DNA from 3 places in the Streptomyces sp. NPDC088147 genome. Region 2 is predicted to be linked to each of the others. Evidence: riboswitches for the same ligand, from Rfam matches in the RefSeq annotation. Region 2 holds a riboswitch; each other region holds the start of a gene.

Region 1 (7,258 bases), on a different contig from region 2:
GGGCACGGTCCCAGCCCGCGCGCACCTGGTCGGACGTCAACTCCAGCGCCACGGCGGCCCGTTCGGCCGCCGCCGCGTCGAGCGGACCCGCGCCGGGGTCCCGGTCACCGGCCGCCCAGCGGGCGATCCGCGCCGCGTCGGCGAGGACCGCTCTCGCCTGACGGGCCAGCTCCGCCGGGGGCGGAGTGCCCTCGGGCGGCCGGGGTGCCGGACGGCTGCGCCCGTCGGTCACAGCCCGTCGGGCCGTGGTCAACGGCCGCGCGCGGACAAGTCGGAGTCTGGAGTTGCGCGCCAATTGCTCATCAGGCTTTCGGGACGTCACGGGGGCAGTCTTCCCGGTGACCGCCCGAAAGCCCAAACGGAACCTGTTCCGGCGGTACGGGAAGGGCGGAAGAGGCCCGTTCCACGGGGGTGGCGCAGGGCACGGAAGAGAAACAAGATGCCTGCTGGAAAGGGACGGGACAGCTGGTGGAGGGCTGTGTGGCGGGTGGACCCGGTGGGTCGCAAGGTGCCTGAAGGAGGCGAAGCGGAGCGCCGGGCATCGCATCGGATTCCGCCGCGTCGCCGCATGCCGGAAAGATCCGTCAGACACCGGTAAAGCGCCCCGTGGGGCCACGCCGTCCCGGGCGCCGCGCCGGACGCCGCGACGGACGCCGGCTCTGGGCGGCGCTACATCAGAGGGGTGAGGAAGCGTCGGAGCACCTCTTCGTATCCCGCCGGATCGGCGTTCCACATCGCGCCGTGCGGGGCGTGCGCGACGGCGTGCAGGCTGATCAGACCGGAGCGGTGGGCGGCGAGTTCGCGGGACGGGTTCCAGGACGCGAGGGTGTCGTCGGGGCCGTGGAAGATCAGCGTCGGGATGCTCAGCCTGCCGGGGTCGGCGGCCTGGCGCAGCCGGTCGCCGTCGAGACCGGCCCTGCCCTGGGCCGACCGGACCGCGAGCGGCAGCAGCGGCGTGGGGACACGGCGGGCGGTGGCCAGCGCACGCAGGGTGGCCTCCGAGTCCAGCACCGGCGAGTCGAGCACCAGTCCGGCGATCCGGGCGCGGAGCGGGGAGCCGGCCGCCGCGCCCAGGGCCATCGAGGCGCCGGTGGACCAGCCGTGCAGCACCACGCGCTCGGCGCCGTACCGGACCGCGTAACGGAGCGCCGCGTCGAGGTCGCGCCATTCGGACTCGCCGAGGTGGCCGAGGCCGTCCGGGGAGCGGGGCGCCCCGTCATCACCGCGATAGGCGAGGTCGAGTACCGGAAGTTCCTGTTCCGCGAGGAACTCCATGATGTTCATGGGGTGCTCGCGGGTGGTGCCGAGGCCGTGCGTGGTGATCACCCAGGTGTCGCGCACCCCGGGCACGAACCAGGCGGGCAGGGGGCCGAGTTCGCCCGGGATCATCACGTCCTTGTGGCCGAGGCCGAGGGCGGAGGTGGGATCGCCGCTGTGGACCTGCGGGGTGAGGCGCACATGGGTGCCGGCGACGAGCGAGCCGTGACTGACGCGCTCCAGTCGGCGCACCACGGTGTCCGCGGCGTGTTCCACCTCGTCCAGGACCGGCCCGACGACCGCGTGGACGCCGGGGCCCTCGATCCCGTACGTACCGGGGCGCAGGGAGGCGAGGCAGCGGGTCAGGGCGATCTGTCCGGCGGCCGTGGCGTGCACGGTGAGACGGGGGTCGCCCGGCAGGGGGCGGCCGGGCGGCGTCTTGAGCGCGGCGTCGCCGGCGTACCGGCCGGCCGCGAGCGCGGCCGCGCCGACACCGATGACTGTGGAGACGGCCGCTGCCGTCGCTTTGGCGGGGCGCACGTTCCCAGTGTGGTCACCCCCGGCGGGCTCGGCCAGCCGGGGGTGTCCGTCGGGGTGCCGGAGCCTGCCGGGCGCCCCGCCCGGAAACGCTGGTCAGCCCCGCTGTCCGTACCCCTTCAGCTTCTGTCCGACCTCGTCCAGCTGGGCCTCGGTCAGCAGTGAGGGCGTTCGGCCGGGCAGGGAGTTCGCGGTGAGCCAGAGGCGGCACATCCACTCCAGCTGCGCCGTGCGGTCGTAGGCCTGGGCGAGGCTGTCGCCGTGGGCGACCGTGCCGTGGTTCTGGAGGAGGCAGGCGTTCCGGTCGCGCAGGGCGTGGAGCATATGGGCGGCCAGTTCGTCTGAGCCGTACAGCGCGTAGGGCGCGACCCGGACGGCGCCGCCGTGGGCCGCCGCCATGTAGTGGATCAGGGGCAGTTCGGGGACGAGGGTGGAGACGGCGGTGGCGTGCACGGCGTGGGTGTGGACCACGGCCGTCGCGGAGGTGTTCCGGTAAACGGCGAGGTGCAGCGGCAGCTCACTCGTAGGGGTGAAATCACCGAGGACCTGCCGGCCGTCCGGATCGACGCCGACGGCGTCCTCGGCGGTGAGTTGGTCATACGGGACTCCGCTCGGCGTGACGAGGATCAGTTCGCCGATCCGTACCGACACGTTGCCCGATGTACCGACGACAAGTCCTTCACCTGCTGTTCTCCGGGCGGTGGCGATGAGTTCACGCCAGGCCCCGGCTATCGCGTCCCGACTCTGCTGATCAGTCATACGAGAATCCTGTCAGGCGGGAGCAATGGGGCCCAGGGCACGCCAGCAGAACAGGCGGGCGATTTCTCCACACATGGGGACACCACAAAGACGAGCCCAGTTCATCTTCCGTTCACTCTGACTCCCTACGTTCACCGAGGCCACTGACGTCAAAAGATTGCCTGGGTCCTGGGTCAATGGAACACATCACGCTGCTGCTCGCGATCGTGATCGTGACGGCTCTCGTGTTCGATTTCACGAACGGCTTCCACGACACCGCGAACGCGATGGCGACGACCATCTCGACCGGCGCTCTGAAGCCCAAGATCGCGGTGGGCATGTCCGCCGTCCTGAATCTTGTCGGCGCGTTCCTGTCCGTGGAGGTCGCCAAGACGATCTCCGGCGGACTCATCAACGAACAGGGCATCAGAACAGAAGTGATCTTCGCGGCGCTCGTCGGCGCCATCCTGTGGAATCTCTTCACCTGGCTGCTCGGCCTTCCGTCGAGCTCCTCCCACGCACTCTTCGGCGGCCTGATCGGCGCCACCCTGATGTCGGTCGGCGCCTCGGGGGTCAACGGCGGCGTCGTCATCACGAAGGTGCTGATCCCCGCGCTCGCCGCGCCGGTCGTCGCCGGTCTCGCGGCGCTGCTCGCGACGCGGCTGACGTACCGCATCGGCCGCCGTACGGACGACAAGGCGACCGCCAAGGGCTACCGCGCCGGACAGATCGCCTCCGCCGGTCTCGTCTCCCTCGCGCACGGCACCAACGACGCGCAGAAGACCATGGGCGTCATCACCCTCGCGCTGGTCACCGGCGGCGTCCTCGCCCCCGGCTCCAACCCGCCGATGTGGGTCATCGTCTCCGCCGGAGTGGCGATCGCGCTCGGTACGTATCTCGGCGGCTGGCGCATCATCCGCACCATGGGCACCGGCCTCACCGATCTCCGGCCGCAGCAGGGCTTCGCCGCCCAGACCAGCGCCGCGACCGTCATCCTGGCCTCCTCGCACCTGGGCTTCTCGCTCTCCACCACCCAGTCCTGCTCCGGCGCCGTGATGGGCGCGGGCCTCGGCCGCAAGGGCGGTGTGGTCCGCTGGTCGACCGCCAGCCGGATGTTCATCGCCTGGGGGCTGACCCTGCCCGCCGCGGGCCTGGTCGCCGCCGGGGCCGAGTTCCTCACCGGCCAGGGCACCTGGGGCGTCGCGGTCGTCGCCGTCCTGCTGGTCGCGATCTCCGGGGCGATCTGGCTCGCCTCGCGCCGCCGGCCGGTCGACCACACCAACGTGAACGAGAACGAGGCCGGAGCCGCCGGCGCGACGGAAGGCGCCGGGACCACCGAGCCCGCGGGCGTCGTCACCGCCGCCATCGCGGCCGTCACCCCGCCGCCCACGACCGGTGCCGCGCAGGAACTGTCGACCACCATCCCGGCCCCTGGCTCCACGGACGCCGCGGGCGAGCCCGCGCGAACCGCCACGGTGTAAGGAAGAGAAACCGCATGAACATCGACTGGGCAGCACTCGGTTCCGTCTTCGGTGTCAGCCTCGTGGCCACCGTCGCCCTCGTGGGCCTGTTCACCCTCGGCATCGTGGGCCTCGCCAAGCAGGAGTCGGCGAGCGCGCAGGGGGCCACTGGATCCGTGGCACTGGCCCGCGCGGGCGCGTACACCTGCTTCGCGCTCTGCGTGGCGGCCGTCGCGTACGGGATCTATCTGATCGTCGCCTGACCGCCGGGCGGCCGGAACGGCCGCGCCACCTCGACCCGGGCCGGCCCCGGCGCGTCCGTCACGCGCCGGGGCCGGTTCATGTGCCACGCCGGTTCATGTGCCACGCCGGTTCACGCGCCGGGCCGGTTCACGCGCCACGCCGGTTCACGCGCCGGGCCGGTTCACGCGCCGGGCCGGTTCTTCGGTGCTCGTGGGGCGGGGGTGGCGTGTGGGGCTCGGCACACTGTCCCGTCGCTGGTCAGGGATGAGTTGACGGGTGTTTGCGCTGCGTGGTGGACTTCCGGGGCCATTGACGACGGCAGAAGAGGAAGCCGGTGCGAATCCGGCGCGGTCCCGCCACTGTCACTGCGAGCCACGTCTCCAGGAGCCAGGAACTCTCGCCGCCGCATCACGTCGAGCCGGGGCGCGGACCCTGAGTGAGGACATTTCGCCATGTCTGGCCGCCGTTCGGCCGTCGTGCGCGGCCGGGGTCGGCCCGCCGAGCGTGCTTTCGCCTACGGCGCCGCCGTGGGCCTCCTGGGCGATCTGCTGTTCGGCGATCCGCGCCGGGGCCATCCCGTCGCCGCGTTCGGCCGGGCGGCGACGGCCGTCGAGCGCAGGCTGTGGCGCGACCACCGGGGATGGGGCGCACTGCACACCGTGGTGTGCGCCGGAGGCGCCGCCGGAATCGCGGCGCTGGCCGCCCGGGGCGTACGCGACCACCGCACCGCGTCCGTGGCGCTGACCGCCGCCACCACCTGGGCCGTGGTCGGTGGCACCTCCCTGGGACGGGAGGCACGGGCCATCGGCGCGGCGCTCACCGCCGGGGACATCGAACGGGCCAGGGAGCGGCTGCCGCATCTGTGCGGCCGCGACCCGCAGGCGCTCGACGGACAGCAGATCGCGCGCGCCGTGGTGGAGTCGGTCGCCGAGAACACCTCCGACGCGGTCGTCGGCGCGCTGGTGTGGGGGGCGGTGGCGGGGGTGCCGGGGCTCGCCGGATTCCGTGCCGTGAACACGCTGGACGCGATGGTGGGTCATCTCTCGCCCCGGTACCGCAGGTTCGGCTGGGCCTCGGCCCGGCTCGACGATGTCGTGGGCCGGCCGGGCGCCCGGCTGACCGCCGTACTCGCCGGTGCGCTGGCCGGCGGAGTCGGCGGCGATCCCGGCGCGGCCCTGCGGGCGGTACGGCGGGACGCCCGTAAGCATCCGAGCCCCAACGCGGGCCCCGTGGAGGCGTCGTTCGCCGGCGCGCTGGGCGTACGGCTGGGCGGGACGCTCGCGTACGGCGGGCGGGTGGAGCACAGGCCGGTGCTGAACGGCGAGGGCCGGCCGGTCGGGACGGCGGACATCGAGCGGGCCGTACGGCTGTCGCGCCGGGTGACCGGGGCCGCCCTCGCGGTCTGTGTGGCGGGCCGTTTCGGGTACGGACTCGCCCAGCGCGCGCTGCGCCGCGGGGCCGGGCGAAGGGGGCGCGGATGAGCGGGGGCGGGCGCGGCGGGGGGCTGCTGATAGCCGGCACGACCTCCGACGCGGGCAAGAGCGTGGTCACGGCGGGGATCTGCCGCTGGCTGGTGCGCCGTGGCGTGAAGGTCGCGCCCTTCAAGGGGCAGAACATGTCGCTGAACTCGTTCGTGACGCGCGAGGGCGCGGAGATCGGCCGGGCCCAGGCGATGCAGGCCCAGGCCGCCCGGATCGAACCGACGGCGCTGATGAACCCGGTCCTGCTGAAGCCCGGCGGCGACCGCAGCAGCCAAGTGGTGCTGATGGGGCGGCCGGTGGGGGAAATGAGCGCCAGGGGTTTCTTCGGGACCTCCCAAGGGGCGTCCCCCGGGAAGCCGCACCAGGGGCGGGAAGCCCTGCTCGGTCCCGTCCTGGATTGCCTGGAGCGGCTGCGCGACACCTATGACGCCGTGATCTGCGAAGGGGCCGGCAGTCCCGCCGAGATCAATCTGCGCCGTACCGACATCGTGAACATGGGCATCGCGCGGGCCGCGCGGCTGCCGGTGGTGGTCGTCGGGGACATCGACCGGGGCGGCGTCTTCGCCTCGTTCTTCGGGACGACCGCGCTGCTGTCCCCCGAGGACCAGGAGCTGATCGCGGGCTATCTGGTCAACAAGTTCCGGGGCGACGTCTCGCTGCTCGAACCGGGCCTGGAGATGCTCCGCGGGCTCACGGGGCGGTCCACGCTCGGCGTACTGCCGTATCGGCACGGTCTGGGCATCGACGAGGAGGACGGGCTGCGCGTCTCGATGCGCGGCGCCGTACGCGAGTCGCCCGCGGCTCCCCCGTACGGCGAGGACGTGCTGCGGGTCGCGGTCTGCGCCGTACCGCTGATGTCCAACTTCACCGATGTGGACGCGCTGGCGGCGGAGCCGGGGGTCGTCGTGCGGTTCGTGGACCGGCCGGAGGAGCTGGCCGACGCCGATCTCGTGGTGGTGCCCGGCACGCGCGGCACGGTCAGGGCGCTGGCGTGGCTGCGCGAGCGCGGGCTCGCCGGCGCGCTCGCGCGGCGGGCCGCCGAGAGCCGTCCCGTACTGGGGATCTGCGGCGGCTACCAGCTCCTGGGCGAGCACATCGACGACGAGGTGGAGTCCCGGGCGGGCGCGGTGCCCGGCCTCGGACTGCTGCCCGTACGGGTGCGGTTCGCCCGCGAGAAGACCCTGGCCAGGCCGGTGGGCCTGGCCCTCGGCGAGACGGTGGAGGGGTACGAGATCCATCACGGCGTCGCCGACGTACGCGGAGGCGACGCCTTCGTCTCCGACGCGGACGGGCGGGCGCTGGACGGCTGCCGGGTGGGGGCGGTCACGGGCACGCACTGGCACGGGGCGCTGGAGAGCGACGCGTTCCGGCGGCGGTTCCTGACGGAGGTGGCGCGGACCGCGGGCCGGCGTTTCGTCCCCGCGCCCGGCACGAGCTTCGGCGCGTTGCGGGAGGAACAGCTCGACCTGCTCGGTGACCTCATCGAGGAGCACGCGGACACGGACGCGCTGATGCGCCTGATCGAGGAGGGCGCGCCCCCGG
Region 2 (7,258 bases):
CCAACCCGCGGTCGCCACCGACGAGGTCGGCGGCGACTGGTTCGATGTCATCCCTCTCGCGGGGGACAGGACCGCGCTCGTGGTGGGCGATGTGATGGGCAGTGGCATCGACGCCGCCGCCGCGATGGGCCGCCTGCGCACCGCCACCGCCACGCTGGCCGACCTCGACCTCCCGCCCTCCGAGGTGCTGCGGCACCTCGACAAGATCACCGCCGGTCTGGAGCCGTACTTCGCCACCTGCATCTACGTCGAGTACGACCCGCACAGCGACCGATGCCGCATCGCCGGGGCCGGACACCTGCCTCCGGCACTCATCCCCGCGGGCCGGCCTCCCGAACTGCTCGACCTGCCGTCCGGCGCACCGCTCGGGGTCGGCGGGGTCCCCTTCGAAACGACCAGCGCGCCCCTGTACCCCGGGGACCAACTGGTCCTCTACACCGACGGCTTGGTCGAAACCCGCCGTGACGCCATCGACGAACGCCTCGGCGTCTTCCTCGGTGTGCTCGACGGTCCCGGCCGTTCTCTGGAGGAAACCTGCGACCGTCTTCTGGACACGCTGCGTGATCCGTACGATCAGGACGACGTGGCGGTACTGATCGCCCGGCCTCGACCGCACCCGTGACCGACCGCATCCCTGACCGACCGCATCCCTGATCCGCCGCACCCGTGATCCACCGCGGACGCCGGTCAAGGGCCGAGAAGGGGCCACGACGGCCCCCTCCCGGCCCTCGACTCCCGTCAGGACGCGGGAAGTTCCGCCCGTACCGTGCGGGCGGCGGAGACCAGGTTCTCCAGAGACGCGCGGGTCTCGGGCCAGCCCCGGGTCTTCAGACCGCAGTCGGGGTTGACCCACAGCCGGTCGGCCGGGATGGCTTCCAGCCCCTTGCGGAGCAGCGCGGCGGCTTCGTCCACGTCGGGCACGCGCGGGGAGTGGATGTCGTACACGCCGGGACCCGCCTCGCGTGGGTAGCCGTGTGCGGCGAGTTCGCTCGCGACCTGCATATGGGAGCGGGCGGCCTCCAGACTGATGACGTCGGCGTCGAGGTCGTCGATGGCCTGGACGATGTCGCCGAACTCGGCGTAGCACATGTGGGTGTGGATCTGGGTGTCCGGACGCACGCCGCCGGTGGTGAGGCGGAAGGACTCGGTGGCCCAGTCCAGATACGCGGCGTGGCCGGCGGCGCGCAGCGGCAGGGTCTCGCGCAGGGCGGGTTCGTCGACCTGGATGACCGAGGTGCCGGCCGCCTCCAGGTCGGCGACCTCGTCGCGCAGGGCGAGGGCCACCTGGCGGGCCGTGTCGCCGAGCGGCTGGTCGTCGCGGACGAAGGACCAGGCGAGCATGGTGACCGGGCCCGTGAGCATGCCCTTGACGGGGCGCTCGCTGAGCGACTGGGCGTAGGAGGTCCAGCGCACCGTCATCGGCTCGGGGCGGGAGATGTCGCCGGCGAGGATCGGCGGGCGGACGTAGCGGGTGCCGTACGACTGGACCCAGCCGTGCTGTGTGGCGAGGTAGCCGGTGAGCTGCTCGGCGAAGTACTGGACCATGTCGTTGCGTTCGGGCTCGCCGTGCACCAGCACATCGATGCCCGTCTTCTCCTGGAAGGAGATGACCTCGCCGATCTCGGCCTTGATGCGCTCCTCGTAGCCGGCGGTGTCGATCCGCCCCGTGCGCAGATCGGCGCGGGCCGTGCGCAGTTCACCGGTCTGCGGGAACGAGCCGATGGTGGTCGTCGGCAGCAAGGGCAGCCCGAGGTGGGCGCGCTGGGCGACGGCGCGCTCGGTGTACGGCTGCGAGCGGCGGCCGTCGGCGTCGGTGACGGCGGCGGTCCTGGCGCGTACGGCCGGGTCGTGGGTGAGCGCCGAGTTGGCGCGGGACGCGAGGTCGGCGCGGTTGGCGGCGATCGCGGCGGCGATGGTGTCGGTTCCCCGGGCGAGCCCCTTGGCCAGGGTGACGATCTCGTCGGTCTTCTGACGGGCGAAGGCGAGCCAGCGCAGGATCTGCGGGTCGATGTCCCGTTCGGCCGCGGTGTCGAGCGGTACGTGCAGGAGGGAGCAGGAGGCGGCCACATCGACCCGGTCGGCGAGGCCGAGCAGGGTGGCGAGGGTGGACAGCGACTTCTCGAAGTTGTTGATCCAGATGTTGCGGCCGTTGACGACGCCCGCGACGAGACGCTTGCCGGGCAGTCCGCCGACGGCCGCGAGGTCGTCGAGGTTGGCGGCGGCGGCGTCGGTGAAGTCCAGTGCCAGACCGTCGACCGGGGCCTTCGCGAGGACGGGCAGAGCCTCGCCGAGCCGGTCGAAGTAGGAGGCGACGAGCAGCTTCGGCCGGTCGGACGCACCGCCGAGGTCACGGTACGCGCGGGCGGTGGCGTTCAGCTCGGCGGGCGTGCGGTCCTGGGCCAGGGCGGGCTCGTCGAGCTGGACCCATTCGGCGCCGGCGGCGCGCAGTCCGGCGAGCACCTCGGCGTAGACGGGCAGCAGCCGGTCCAGCAGGGTCAGCGGTTCGAAGTCGGCGGCCACCCCAGGGGCGGGCTTGGCCAGCAGGAGATACGTGATCGGGCCGACCAGCACCGGGCGGGCGGCGAGGCCGAGCGCGAGGGCCTCCCTCAGCTCGGCGACCTGCTTGGTGGAGTCGGCCGCGAAGACCGTGTCCGGGCCCAACTCGGGAACGAGATAGTGGTAGTTGGTGTCGAACCACTTGGTCATCTCAAGAGGGGCCACGTCCTGGTTGCCGCGGGCCATGGCGAAGTAGCCGTCGAGCGCGTCGGCTTCGACGGCAGCACGGTGCCGCTGGGGGACAGCGCCGACCATGACGCTGGTGTCCAGGACATGGTCGTAGTACGAGAAGTCACCTGTCGGCACCTCGTGGATGCCGGCGTCGGCCAACTGCCGCCAGTTCGAACGGCGCAGGCCCTCGGCGGTCTCCCTGAGGGCGTCGGCGGTGACCCGGCCCTTCCAGTAGCCCTCGATGGCCTTCTTCAGTTCACGGTTCCGACCCTGGCGGGGGTAGCCGTACACGGTGGCCCGTGCTGCCGCGGCCGCGGACTTCGCTGTCACGGAAATCTCCTTCGCGAGATGACTCCTGAACTCCCGGAGACGGGACGCGGACGCGAAGGGGTGACGAACCGTACGGACCCGGCTCGCGCATCCGCGCGGCCTTCCGTCTGGTATGTACGCCGACCCGCCCACGAGGTCACCGGGATATCCGCACGCGATCGGTCGCGTACGGGCAACGGGCAGGTCTTCGGACTCGCGGGCACGTCTGCCGGGGCAGATTCCTACTGGCCGTCGCTTCCCAGATCCACGGTCGGATCCAGTGCGTATGACGGCGGTCGTTCCCGCTCACCGCTGCGGGGCAGTCCCGGATTCCCACCGGGTTCCCTCTTACGACGCTCCTGCCTGGCGGACAGGGCGAACCAGCTGCACGGCCCACCCTAGAGGGCGGACCATTCCTCGCGCATCACCGCTCACATTCCGGAACGTGACATGAGACACGGGATCCGCCCCCGCGGGCCGGTCGTCAGGGACGGCTGGTGAGATAGCCGCCCATGGAGGTGAAGTACTCGGTCGCGGGCAGCTCGCGGCCGTCCTCCGTCCGTACGCGGGTGATGGCCAGGCCGTGGTTGCGGCCGGTGCGGGCGTCCGCGCCGGCGACGATCACCACGCCCTCGCCCTCGCGGTAGAAGACGCGGCCGGGGGTGCCTCCGTAACGGCCCTCCGAGACGACCGCGGTCAGCACCTCCAGGCGCTTGCCCTTGTGGAAGGTGAAGGCGCTCGGGTACGGCGCGGACTGGGCGCGGACCAGGCGCTCCAGGACATCGGCCGGCCAGTCCCAGTTGATCCGGATGTCCGCCTCGGCCCGCTTGTGGAAGAAGGTGGCCTGGGAGCGGTCCTGCTTGGTGAACTCGGTCTGCCCGGAGGCGATCCGGTCCAGGGCGCCGACCGTCACGGGGGCGATGAGGTCGACGGTCTTGTGGAACAGGTCGGTGGCGGTGTCGGTGGGCTCCACCGGCACCGCGCGCTGGTCCACGATGTCGCCCGCGTCGAGCACCTCGTCCATCATGTGGGCCGTGACGCCGACTTCCCGCTCTCCGTTGATCAGGGCCCAGATCAGCGGCGAGAAACCGGCGTACTTCGGCAGAAGCGAGTCGTGGATGTTCAGTGTGCCGAAGCGGGGAAGGCCGTAGATCCGCGGCGGGATCCAGGTGCGCCAGTTGTTGGCCACGATGATGTCCGGGCCGGCCTCCTTGAGCCGCTGGAACAGCTCCTCGTCGTCCGGCCTGTTGCGGATGATGACGGGGACGCCGTGCTCCTCGGCCAGGTCGGCGACCGAGTCGCTCCAGATCTTCTCGTAGGCGTGCTCGCTCTTGGGGTGTGTCACGACCATCACCACGTCGTGCTCGGAGTCCAGGAGTGCTCGCAGGGTGCGATGTCCCCAGGTCTGGTAACCGAACATGACGACCCGCATGGGGTTCCTCCTCAGAAGAGCGAATGATCGCAGTAAGTAAAGCAAGCCTTACCTAAGGATGCAACGGGCGCCGTTTCCGGGCCCGTTCGACACCGAGGTGGGTCGCATGTCCGATTCATCCGGTCGACAGGTCGACCTAGGTCAGGTTAGCTTTACCTAACTTCGACTGGCCGGTGTTCTCGGCGGGCTCGGCGTCTTCGTTTCTTCTCACCCACGCCTGACAGGCGGCTGTCCCGCACGATGGGAGTGACATGTCACAGGTTCTTCCTGGCGACGCACCTCTGATCCACGACCTCATAGGAATCGGCTTCGGGCCGTCCAATGTGGCCATGGCGATCGCGCTCAGCGAGCACAACGCGAGCGTCGGCAGGCAGGAGGCGGTCACTGCCCACTTCTTCGAGAGCCAGCCGAACTTCGGCTGGCACCGCGGCATGCTGATCGACGACGCGACGATGCAGGTGTCCTTCCTCAAGGACCTGGTGACGCTGCGCAACCCGTCCAGCGAGTACACGTTCCTGCGGTACTTGCAGAGCAAGGGCCGGCTGATCGACTTCGTCAACCACAAGAACCTCTTCCCGCTGCGCGTCGAGTTCCACGACTACTTCGAGTGGGCCGCGGCGAAGGTCGACGACATGGTCTCCTACGGCCACGAGGTCGTCGCCGTCGCCCCCGTCATACGCGACGGAGTCGTGGAGTACCTCGATGTGACGGCCCGTTCGGGCACGGAGACGGTGGTCCACCGTGCCCGCAATCTCGTCATCGGCACGGGTCTGCGCCCCCTCCTGCCGGAAGGGATCGAGCGGACCGAGCGTGTCTGGCACAACTCCGACCTCCTGGCGAAGGTGGACAGCCTGGAAGGCGCGGACCCCACTCGCTTCATCGTGGTCGGCGCAGGCCAGAGCGCCGCCGAGAACGTGGCGTACCTGCACCGCCGTTTCCCGGGCGCCGAGGTCTGCGCCGTCTTCTCCCGTTACGGCTACAGCCCCGCCGACGACAGCAGCTTCGCCAACCGCATCTTCGACCCCGAAGCGGTCGACGAGTACTTCACGGCCCCCGACGACATCAAGCGCCGGCTGATGGACTACCACGGCAACACCAACTACTCCGTCGTGGACATCGATCTGATCGACGACCTGTACCGGCAGGCGTACCAGGAGAAGGTCCTGGGCACCGAGCGGCTGCGCTTCCTCAACATCTCCCGGCTGACCGCCGTCGAGGAGGTCGAGGGCCAGGTCCGCGCCACCGTCACCTCCCTGGTCAACGGCGAGGAAGAGGTACTGGACGCCGACGTCGTGGTCCTCGCCACCGGCTACAGCCAGGCGGACCCCCTCGGCCTCCTCGGCGAGGTCGCGGACAGCTGCCACCGCGACGGCCAGGGCCGTGTCCGCGTCGAGCGGGACTACCGCATCACGACGGACCCCGAAGTGCGCTGCGGCATCTACCTCCAGGGCGGCACCGAGCACACGCACGGCATCACGTCGTCCCTGCTCTCCAACACCGCGATCAGGGTCGGCGAGATCCTGGACTCCATCCTCGACCGTGGTCAGGAGCCCGCGCGGGGCGAGTCCCGGCCGGTCGCCGACGGCATCGGCTCCGTGCGCTGAGGACTCCTCCGTCCCCGAGATCCCTCCCTGACAGACCTTCCTGGCAGACCTCCCCGACCAGACCTCCCCGGCCCCACCGCCACGCTCGCCTCCTGGCGCCGTCGTACGCGACGGGCGTGGCACGCACCGTGCAATCCCCGTGAAAGGAACATCCGTGTCCACTGGTACCCGCCCCCCACTGACGCGTTTCGTCAGATACGTCCCCCGTGTGGCCGTCGCCACTGCCGCCGCACTCGCTCTGTCCGCCTGTGGGGGCGGTACCGACACGGCCGAGTCGAAGCCCTCGGGCGCGGCGGGCGACTCGTCGGCCGCCTTCCCGGTGACGGTGGAGCACAAGTACGGCAGCACGACGGTCGAGGCGGAGCCGAAGAGGGTGGTCACCCTGGGCCTGTCGGACCAGGACGCGGTGCTGGCGCTCGGCGTCAAGCCGGTCGGAGCGGTCGACTGGTTCAAGGAGAAGCCGTACGGCAAGTGGCCCTGGACGAAGGACAAGTGGGGCTCCACCACACCGGAGATCGTCGGCGAGCGTGACGAGTACAACATCGAGAAGATCGCGGCGCTGAAGCCGGACCTGGTCGTCGCGCAGTACTCGGGGATGAAGAAGGAGCAGTACGACACGCTGTCCAAGTTCACCAAGGTCGTCGCCCAGCCCAAGGGCCTGCCCGACTACGGGGCGTCCTGGCAGGTGATGACCCGGCAGATCGGCAAGTCCCTCGGCAAGGAAGCGGAGAGCGAGAAGCTGATCTCCGGCATCGACGCGCGCTTCAAGGCCGTGCGCGAGAAGAACCCCGGGTTCGCCGAGAAGACCCTCGCCGTCGCCGACAGCTTCGAGGCGGGCAAGTACTCGGGCTTCACGAAGACCGACCCGAAGTCCATCTTCTTCTCCGAGCTGGGATTCAAGCTGAAGCCCGAGCTGGACACTCTGGCCAAGCCGGGCTGGAACGTGGCCGAACTGAGCGCCGAGAAGCTGAACGTGCTCGACGTCGACCGTCTCGTCTGGGTCACCTCCAGCACGGAGGCCAACGACCGCATCAAGGCCGAGCCGCTCTACCAGAAGCTGAAGGTCCACCAGGAGAAGCGTGACCTGTTCGTCCCGTACCAGGACCCGGACATCGGCGCGGCCTTCTCCTTCAACACCGTCCTCTCGATCCCGTACGCCATCGACGAGGTCGAGCCGCTGATCGCG
Region 3 (7,258 bases), on a different contig from region 2:
CCGGCGGCCGAGGGCGGTACGGTGCGCGTTCTGGTGCACGCCGCGAACCGGGCCCGCGCCCTGACCAGGCTGCGGAACCTGGGGCTGCGGGCGGTCTATCTGCGGGGCAACGCGGAGCCCCCGACGCCGGACGAGATCACCGCGGTGCTCCACCACCCGGACGGCCTGCTGTGGCGGACCACCCCGGAGTGCCTGGAGCAGCTGTGGCAGCCGATACGAGCGCTGCTGAGGCCCGCGGCGAGGGCGGGGTACTGAGGGGGCTGGGGGCTTCCGGAAGGTCCGAGGAGAGCCGGACGGGCGAGCGGTCTCAGGCGGGCTGGACGACCGGCTTGCCCGTCAGCTCCGCACCCGCCTCGCGCAGCTCCTCCATGGCCCGCTCCGTGGTCTCCCGGGCCACGCCGGCCGTCAGGTCGAGCAGTACGCGCGTGACGAACCCCTCACGGACCGCGTCCAGCGCCGTGGCGCGTACGCAGTGGTCCATGGCGATACCGACCACGTCGACCTCGGCGACCGCACGCGCCCGCAGCCAGTCCGACAGCCCGACGCCGTTCTCGTCGCTGCCCTCGAAGCCGCTGTAGGCCGCCGAGTACGCGCCCTTGTCGAAGACCGCGTCGATCGCGCCGGAGGCGACGGCCGGGGCGAAATTCGGGTGGAAACCGACGCCCTCCGTGCCCGCCACGCAGTGCACCGGCCAGCTGTGGACGAAGTCGGGGACGGCCGGCGGCGCCGCGAAGTGATCACCGGGGTCGATGTGGTGATCGCGGGTGGCGACCACATACCGGTATCCGGGGGTCGCGCGGCCGATCAGATCGGTGACGGCGGCGGCCACCTCGGCGCCACCCGCCACCGGGACGCTGCCGCCCTCACAGAAATCGTTCTGCACGTCTACGACGATCAATGCGCGGTGCATGGCGGTCATCCTTCGATGGGGAGCGGGTGATGCCGGGGGAGGGGTGGTACCGGGGCGCGTGACGGGGACTGTTCGGGGACGTTTTCGAGCCTAGAGACTCCGCCCCCGTCGCGGGAGACCCAGACCGTGTCCGGTACGGACCCGTGTCGCGTGAGACCCAGGCCGTTGTCCGGTACGGTCCCGTACCCCCACCGCTATCACGGCCCCCTCCGCCTCGCACGTACGCGTTCCTCCGGCTGCCCGGTCTCACACGTACTCGGTCGGGATCACGGGCTCGCCCCGCGACAGCTGTATCGCCGACATCGGCAGCCCCGCGCGCGCCGCGATATGCCGGTCGCGCACGGCGTCCAGCGGCTCGCGCGCGACGATCTCGCCGCCCTTGACCAGCTCGACCAGCAGCTGCCGGTCCAGCAGCTCCGGCGGCACCGGGCCGGTGCCGACGACCTCGGCCTCGGCGTACCCCTCGGCGTCCCGCCGCCGCGCGGCCCACTTGCGGCCGCCGATGGAGGTCTTGCCGCCCAGCGACTTCTTCGCCACGGGGTGCAGCGGGGCCTTCGGGTCGTTGGAGGTCGCGCGGGCGACGATCTTGTAGACCATGGAGCAGGTCGGATGCCCGCTGCCGGTGACCAGCTGCGTGCCGACGCCGTACGCGTCCACCGGCGCCGCCGCCAGCGAGGCGATCGCGTACTCGTCCAGGTCCGAGGTCACCACGATCTTGGTGTTCACCGCGCCCAGCTCGTCCAGCTGCTGCCGTACCCGGTGCGCGACCAGCAGCAGATCGCCGGAGTCGATCCGGACGGCGCCCAGCTCGGGGCCCGCGATCTCCACGGCGGTCCGTACGGCCTCGGCCACGTCGAACGTGTCGACGAGCAGCGTCGTCCCCCGGCCGAGCGAGTCGACCTGTGCCCGGAAGGCGTCCCGTTCGCTGTCGTGCAGCAGGGTGAACGCGTGCGCGCTGGTGCCCACCGTCGGGATGCCGTAGCGGAACCCGGCCGCCAGGTCCGAGGTGGTGTCGAAGCCGCCGACGTACGCGGCGCGCGCGGCGGCGACCGCGGCCAGCTCGTGCGTACGGCGCGCGCCCATCTCGATCAGCCCGCGCCCGCTCGCCGCCGCCGCCATCCGGGAGGCCGCCGCGGCGATCGCCGAGTCATGGTTGAGGATCGACAGGATCACGGTCTCCAGCAGCACGCACTCGGCGAAGGAGCCCTCGACCCGCAGGATCGGCGAGCCCGGGAAGTACACCTCGCCCTCCGGGTAACCCCAGATGTCCCCGCTGAAGCGGTACGAGGCCAGCCATTCGATCGTCGCCGCGTCCACGATGTCCTGCTCCCGGAGGAAGCCCAGGACATCCGCGTCGAACCGGAAGTTCTCCACGGCGTCCAGGACGCGTCCGGTGCCGGCCACGACCCCGTACCGGCGTCCCTCGGGCAGTCGCCGGGTGAAGACCTCGAAGACCGAGCGCCGGTCGGCCGTGCCCGCCCGGAGCGCCGCCCGGAGCATCGTCAGCTCGTACTGATCGGTGAAGAGCGCGGTCGACGGCACGCCCACCCGTCGCCCGCCGCCACCCTTGTCCGGATGCGCTTCGCGCGCTTCCTCTTCCGGCAAACCCAGGTCCGCAGTGTTCATACGACGATGCTACCCAATACTCGTCACCTTGACGATTTCTCGTGGCCGTTTGTGCGACACGCCGCGACGGGTGGCAGCATGGGTCAGGTGAGGCTGTGAATTCCGGCACGCCCCCGCAGAGAAGAAGGTCGTCCCGAACCGTGAGTGTTGCCCCGACTGAGATCGAACGCCCCGAATCGGCCGAGGAGACTTTCGCCGTCCCCGAACCCGATGTGCCCTGGGTGACGATCGTGCACAACGACCCGGTCAACCTGATGAGTTATGTGGCGTACGTCTTCCAGACCTATTTCGGCTATCCGAAGGACAAGGCACACAAGCTGATGCTCGACGTCCACCACAAGGGCCGCGCCATCGTCTCCAGCGGCAGCCGCGAGGAGATGGAGCGCGACGTCCAGGCGATGCACGGATTCGGGCTGTGGGCCACCCTCTCGCAGGACCGCGCCTGATGGCCGGGCAGTTCGAGGCGATCCCGGGCGGCGGCGCGGCCGTCGCGCTCGACGAGGTCGAGGTCTCGATCCTGCGCTCGCTCGCCGTACAGCTGCTGGAGCTGATAGGGCCGGGTGACGAGCCGGCCCAGGGCGAGGACCCGCTCGCCTCGCTCTTCAGCGAGGGACCGAGCGAGCCGCCCGCCGACCCGGCGCTGGCCCGGCTCTTCCCGGACGCGTACGGCGATGACGACGACGAACTACGCGAATTCTCCTCAGAGTTCAGACGGTTCACGGAGAACGACCTGCGCGGCCGCAAGCGCGAGGACGGCCTCGCGCTCGTCCGTACGCTGGACGCGCTCGCCGTGGAGGGCGGGGGCGCCGCCGTCCTCAAGCTGACCCCCGACGACTGCCGGCACTGGCTCGGCGCGCTCAACGACCTGCGGCTGACGATCGGCACCCGCCTGGAGGTCACCGACGAGGACGAGGGCGGCGAGCTGTACCGGCTGCCCGACTCCGACCCGCGCAAGCCGATGGTGATGGCCTACCTCTGGCTCGGCGCGCTCCAGGAATCGCTTGTCGAGACACTCATGCCGTGACTCCCGCGGGTCATATGCCGGTTACCGGCAGTCCCCTTTCCGTACGCTCAGGTGACGCTCAATTCGGCATAACGATCCCGTCACCGCTCCGGCGACCTTTGCGGTTCGCGGTGCGATTCGTCCGCTTCTCCCTGTGGCCTGTGCCACAGCGCGCTCCGTCGGCCGCCCGGTTCGCCGTGATAGATCTGCACGACCCCCCGGGGACGCCACCCCTGTCCCCGGGGGTGCTTCGGCCGGCCGACCGCCGGCGGCACTCCATCCATATCCGGGGGGATCAGGAACTGGTCCGCGGCCGAGCACGGCGCGGATCTGTATGGAGAAAGGGCGCACGACCATGACCTCAGCGCAGGTCGACAAGGAGTACGGCGGCGACCGGACCGCCGGAGGACCGGCCGCCGACGGCACCTCGGAAGAGGGCTACGAGCGCGGACTCGGCAGCCGTCAGGTCCAGATGATCGCCATCGGCGGCGCCATCGGCGTCGGGCTCTTCATGGGCGCCGGAGCGAACATCGCCAAGGCCGGACCCAGCATCATCCTCATGTACGCCCTCGCCGGCGTCGTGATCTTCTTCATCATGCGGGCGCTCGGCGAGCTGCTCCTCTACCGGCCCGTCTCGGGCTCCTTCGCGGAGTACGCCAGAGAGTTCCTCGGCCCGTTCTTCGGCTTCGCCACCGGCTGGACGTACTGGCTGATGTGGGTCGTCACCGGGATGGCGGAACTGACCGCCGCGGCCATCTACATCCACTTCTGGTTCCCCCAGATCCCCCAGTGGGTCAGCGCCCTGGTCTTCCTGGTGGTGCTCTTCGGCGTCAACCTGATCTCGGTGAAGATCTTCGGCGAGGTCGAGTTCTGGTTCTCGATGATCAAGGTCACCGCGATCATCGGAATGATCGTCATCGGTCTCGGCGTGCTCACCCTCGGCTTCTCCGACGCCGGTGACACCGCCAGCGCCTCCAACCTCTGGGCCCACGACGGGATCTTCCCCAACGGCATCGGCTCCAGCCTGATGACCCTCCAGGGCGTCATGTTCGCCTACCTCGCCGTCGAACTGGTCGGCGTCACCGCGGGCGAGTCCGAGAACCCGGAGAAGACCCTTCCCAAGGCGATCAACACGCTGCCCTGGCGCATCATCGTCTTCTACGTGGGCGCGCTGTCGGTCATCCTCGCGGTCGTCAAGTGGACCGAGTTCTCGGCGGGCGCCAGCCCCTTCGTCCACGCCTTCGAGACGATGGGCATCCCCCTCGCGGCCGGCATCGTCAACTTCGTCGTGCTGACCGCCGCGCTCTCCTCCTGCAACTCGGGGATGTACTCCACCGGCCGGATGCTCCGCGACCTCGCCGCCAACAGCGAGGCGCCCAAGCTCTTCGGCAAGCTCAACTCCCGCAAGACCCCGGCCTTCGGCATCACCGTCTCCGTCGCCCTCATGGGCATCGGCGTGGTCCTCAACTACATCGTCCCGGAGAAGGCCTTCGGCTATGTGACATCCGTGGCCACCGCCGCCGGTATCTGGACCTGGATGATGATCCTCATCAGCCATATCCGCTACCGCCGCGGGGTACGGGCGGGCCTGCTGCCCGCCTCCTCGTTCCCCGCCCCCGGCGGTTCGCTGTTCAGCTGGGTCGCGGCGGGCTTCCTCGCCCTCGTCACCTGTCTGATCGCGTACGACAAGGACGCACGGGTCTCCCTCTACGTGGGGGCGGTCTGGGCGGTCTGTCTCCTCATCGGCTGGCAGTACCTCAAGCGCCGCGCCCCGCGGACCACGGCCGGCGACTCCACCCCGGAGTACGCCTCCGCGGAGTGAATCCGCCGAGACCCCGACGGCCCCTGGAAAAACCGGGAAACTCCCTCCCGGATCCAGGGGCCGTACTCGTCCCTTTATATTTTCTCCATGCTCACCATCACCCAGGCCCTGCACGACAAGATCGTCGAGCACGCGCGCGCCGACCATCCCGACGAGGCGTGCGGCGTGGTCGCGGGTCCCGCCGGGACCGGCCGGGCCGAGCGGTTCATCCCCATGCTCAACGCCGCTCGCTCGCCCACCTTCTACGAGTTCGACTCGGCGGATCTGCTCAAGCTCTACCGGGAGATGGACGACCGCGACGAAGAGCCGGTGATCATCTACCACTCGCACACCGCGACCGAGGCGTATCCGTCCCGTACGGACATCACATACGCCAACGAGCCGGGCGCCCACTACGTCCTCGTCTCCACCGCCGACCACGACGACTCGGGCCCCTTCCAGTTCCGCTCGTACCGCATCGTCGAGGGCGAGGTCACGGAAGAGGACGTCGAGATCGTCTGAGGCCCGGGACCGACCGAGGCCGGGATCGGCCGAGGCGCCCGTCGCGGCGCTCACCAGGTCTGACACACTGAGCGCCGAACCGAGGCGGCGGGGATCAGGAAGCCGGTGTGAATCCGGCGCGGTCCCGCCACTGTGACCAAGCCCAGCTTGGCAGCCAGGAACTGACCTGCCGCCCTTCTCCCACCAGCCAGGGGACGCGGAAATCCCCCGGAGGAGGCCCTGCCGTGTCTGTGCTGTCCCGGCGCCGCCGTGCGCTCACGTCCGCCGCCATATCCGCCGTACTGCTCCCGCTCGCCGCCTGCGGCGGCGCCACCTCCACGGACGCGAAGGACGGCGCCCCGGCCGCGGCGACCGCGCCCGGCTTCCCGTACACCGTCACCAACTGCGGCGTGAAAACCACCTATCAGGCGCCGCCGAAGCGCGTCGTCACCATGAACCAGCACGTCACCGAAGTGATGCTGGCGCTCGGCCTGGAGAAGTCCCTCGTCGGCACCGCCTGGCTGGACGACCGGATCCTCCCCGCCTACGAGAAGGCGTACAAGAGCGTCCCGGTCCTCGCCGAGGAGTACCCCTCCAAGGAGCGGCTCCTCGCCGCCAACCCCGACTTCGTCTACGGCGGCTACGCCAGCGCCTTCGCCGCCAAGGACGGCCGCGGCCGCGACGACCTCCAGTCCGCGGGCATCCACACCCGGCTCAACGTCGAGAACTGCCCCAAGGGCAGGGCGACCCTCGACGACGTTTACCGGGAGGTCCGCGAAACGGGCCGCACCTTCGGCGTCCCCGACCGCGCCGAGAAGTGGATCGCCACCGCGCGCACCACCGTCACGGACACCGCCGCCCTGCTCAAGGGCGTCGAGCCGCTCTCCGTCTTCGTCTACGACAGCGGCGACAAGACCGCCTTCACCGCCGGCGGCACGGGCATCGGCAACGAACTGATCACCCGCGCCGGCGGCCGCAACGTCTTCGCCGACCTCGGCAAGTCCTTCGGCGACGCCACCTGGGAACAGGTCGTCGCCCGCAAGCCCGACGTCATCGTCATCTACGACTACGGCTCCACCACCGTCGCCCAGAAGAAGAAGCGGCTGCTGGAGGACCCCGTCCTCAAGGACGTACCGGCCGTCAGGAACAAGCGGTTCGCCGTCATGCCGCTCTCGGACGTGGTCCTCGGCGTACGCGCGCCCGACGCCATCGAACGGCTCGCCGCGCAGCTCCACCCCGAGTCCGTCAAGTAACCCGGCCATGACCAGGACCACCCCGCCCGGCCACGGGCGGCTGCGCTACACCCTGGTGCTCGGCTGCCTCGCCGCCGCGCTCGCCACCGCCGTCGTCGCGGGACTCGCCCTCGGCTCCGTACGCATCCCGCCCGGCCAGGTCATCACCATCCTCACCGGCGGCG

What was found. A riboswitch is a leader RNA that binds a small molecule or an ion and turns the genes downstream of it on or off. The one in region 2 is predicted to bind cobalamin.
Region 1: another riboswitch for cobalamin. It lies ahead of ACIOGX_RS10555 (cobalamin biosynthesis protein); the one in region 2 lies ahead of metE (5-methyltetrahydropteroyltriglutamate--homocysteine S-methyltransferase).
Region 3: another riboswitch for cobalamin. It lies ahead of ACIOGX_RS05850 (ABC transporter substrate-binding protein); the one in region 2 lies ahead of metE (5-methyltetrahydropteroyltriglutamate--homocysteine S-methyltransferase).

The regions. Positions count from the first base shown of each region.
Region 1 covers NZ_JBIUSY010000002.1:1,207,967-1,215,224, reverse strand. Annotated here, with positions in the region: gene ACIOGX_RS10580 (hypothetical protein) at 1-322, opposite strand, end outside; gene ACIOGX_RS10575 (alpha/beta hydrolase) at 670-1,797, opposite strand; gene ACIOGX_RS10570 (class II aldolase/adducin family protein) at 1,891-2,553, opposite strand; gene ACIOGX_RS10565 (inorganic phosphate transporter) at 2,730-4,013, shown strand; gene ACIOGX_RS10560 (hypothetical protein) at 4,028-4,255, shown strand; cobalamin riboswitch at 4,512-4,655, shown strand; gene ACIOGX_RS10555 (cobalamin biosynthesis protein) at 4,688-5,716, shown strand; gene ACIOGX_RS10550 (cobyric acid synthase) at 5,713-7,258, shown strand, end outside.
Region 2 covers NZ_JBIUSY010000001.1:430,950-438,207, reverse strand. Annotated here, with positions in the region: gene ACIOGX_RS01685 (SpoIIE family protein phosphatase) at 1-622, shown strand, start outside; gene metE (5-methyltetrahydropteroyltriglutamate--homocysteine S-methyltransferase) at 739-3,057, opposite strand; cobalamin riboswitch at 3,218-3,436, opposite strand; gene ACIOGX_RS01675 (methionyl-tRNA formyltransferase) at 3,521-4,468, opposite strand; gene ACIOGX_RS01670 (lysine N(6)-hydroxylase/L-ornithine N(5)-oxygenase family protein) at 4,720-6,072, shown strand; gene ACIOGX_RS01665 (iron-siderophore ABC transporter substrate-binding protein) at 6,227-7,258, shown strand, end outside.
Region 3 covers NZ_JBIUSY010000002.1:104,812-112,069, forward strand. Annotated here, with positions in the region: gene ACIOGX_RS05815 (hypothetical protein) at 1-255, shown strand, start outside; gene ACIOGX_RS05820 (isochorismatase family protein) at 308-910, opposite strand; gene ACIOGX_RS05825 (nicotinate phosphoribosyltransferase) at 1,157-2,536, opposite strand; gene clpS (ATP-dependent Clp protease adapter ClpS) at 2,677-2,982, shown strand; gene ACIOGX_RS05835 (DUF2017 domain-containing protein) at 2,982-3,560, shown strand; gene ACIOGX_RS05840 (amino acid permease) at 3,895-5,361, shown strand; gene ACIOGX_RS05845 (Mov34/MPN/PAD-1 family protein) at 5,449-5,862, shown strand; cobalamin riboswitch at 5,915-6,047, shown strand; gene ACIOGX_RS05850 (ABC transporter substrate-binding protein) at 6,096-7,094, shown strand; gene ACIOGX_RS05855 (iron ABC transporter permease) at 7,102-7,258, shown strand, end outside.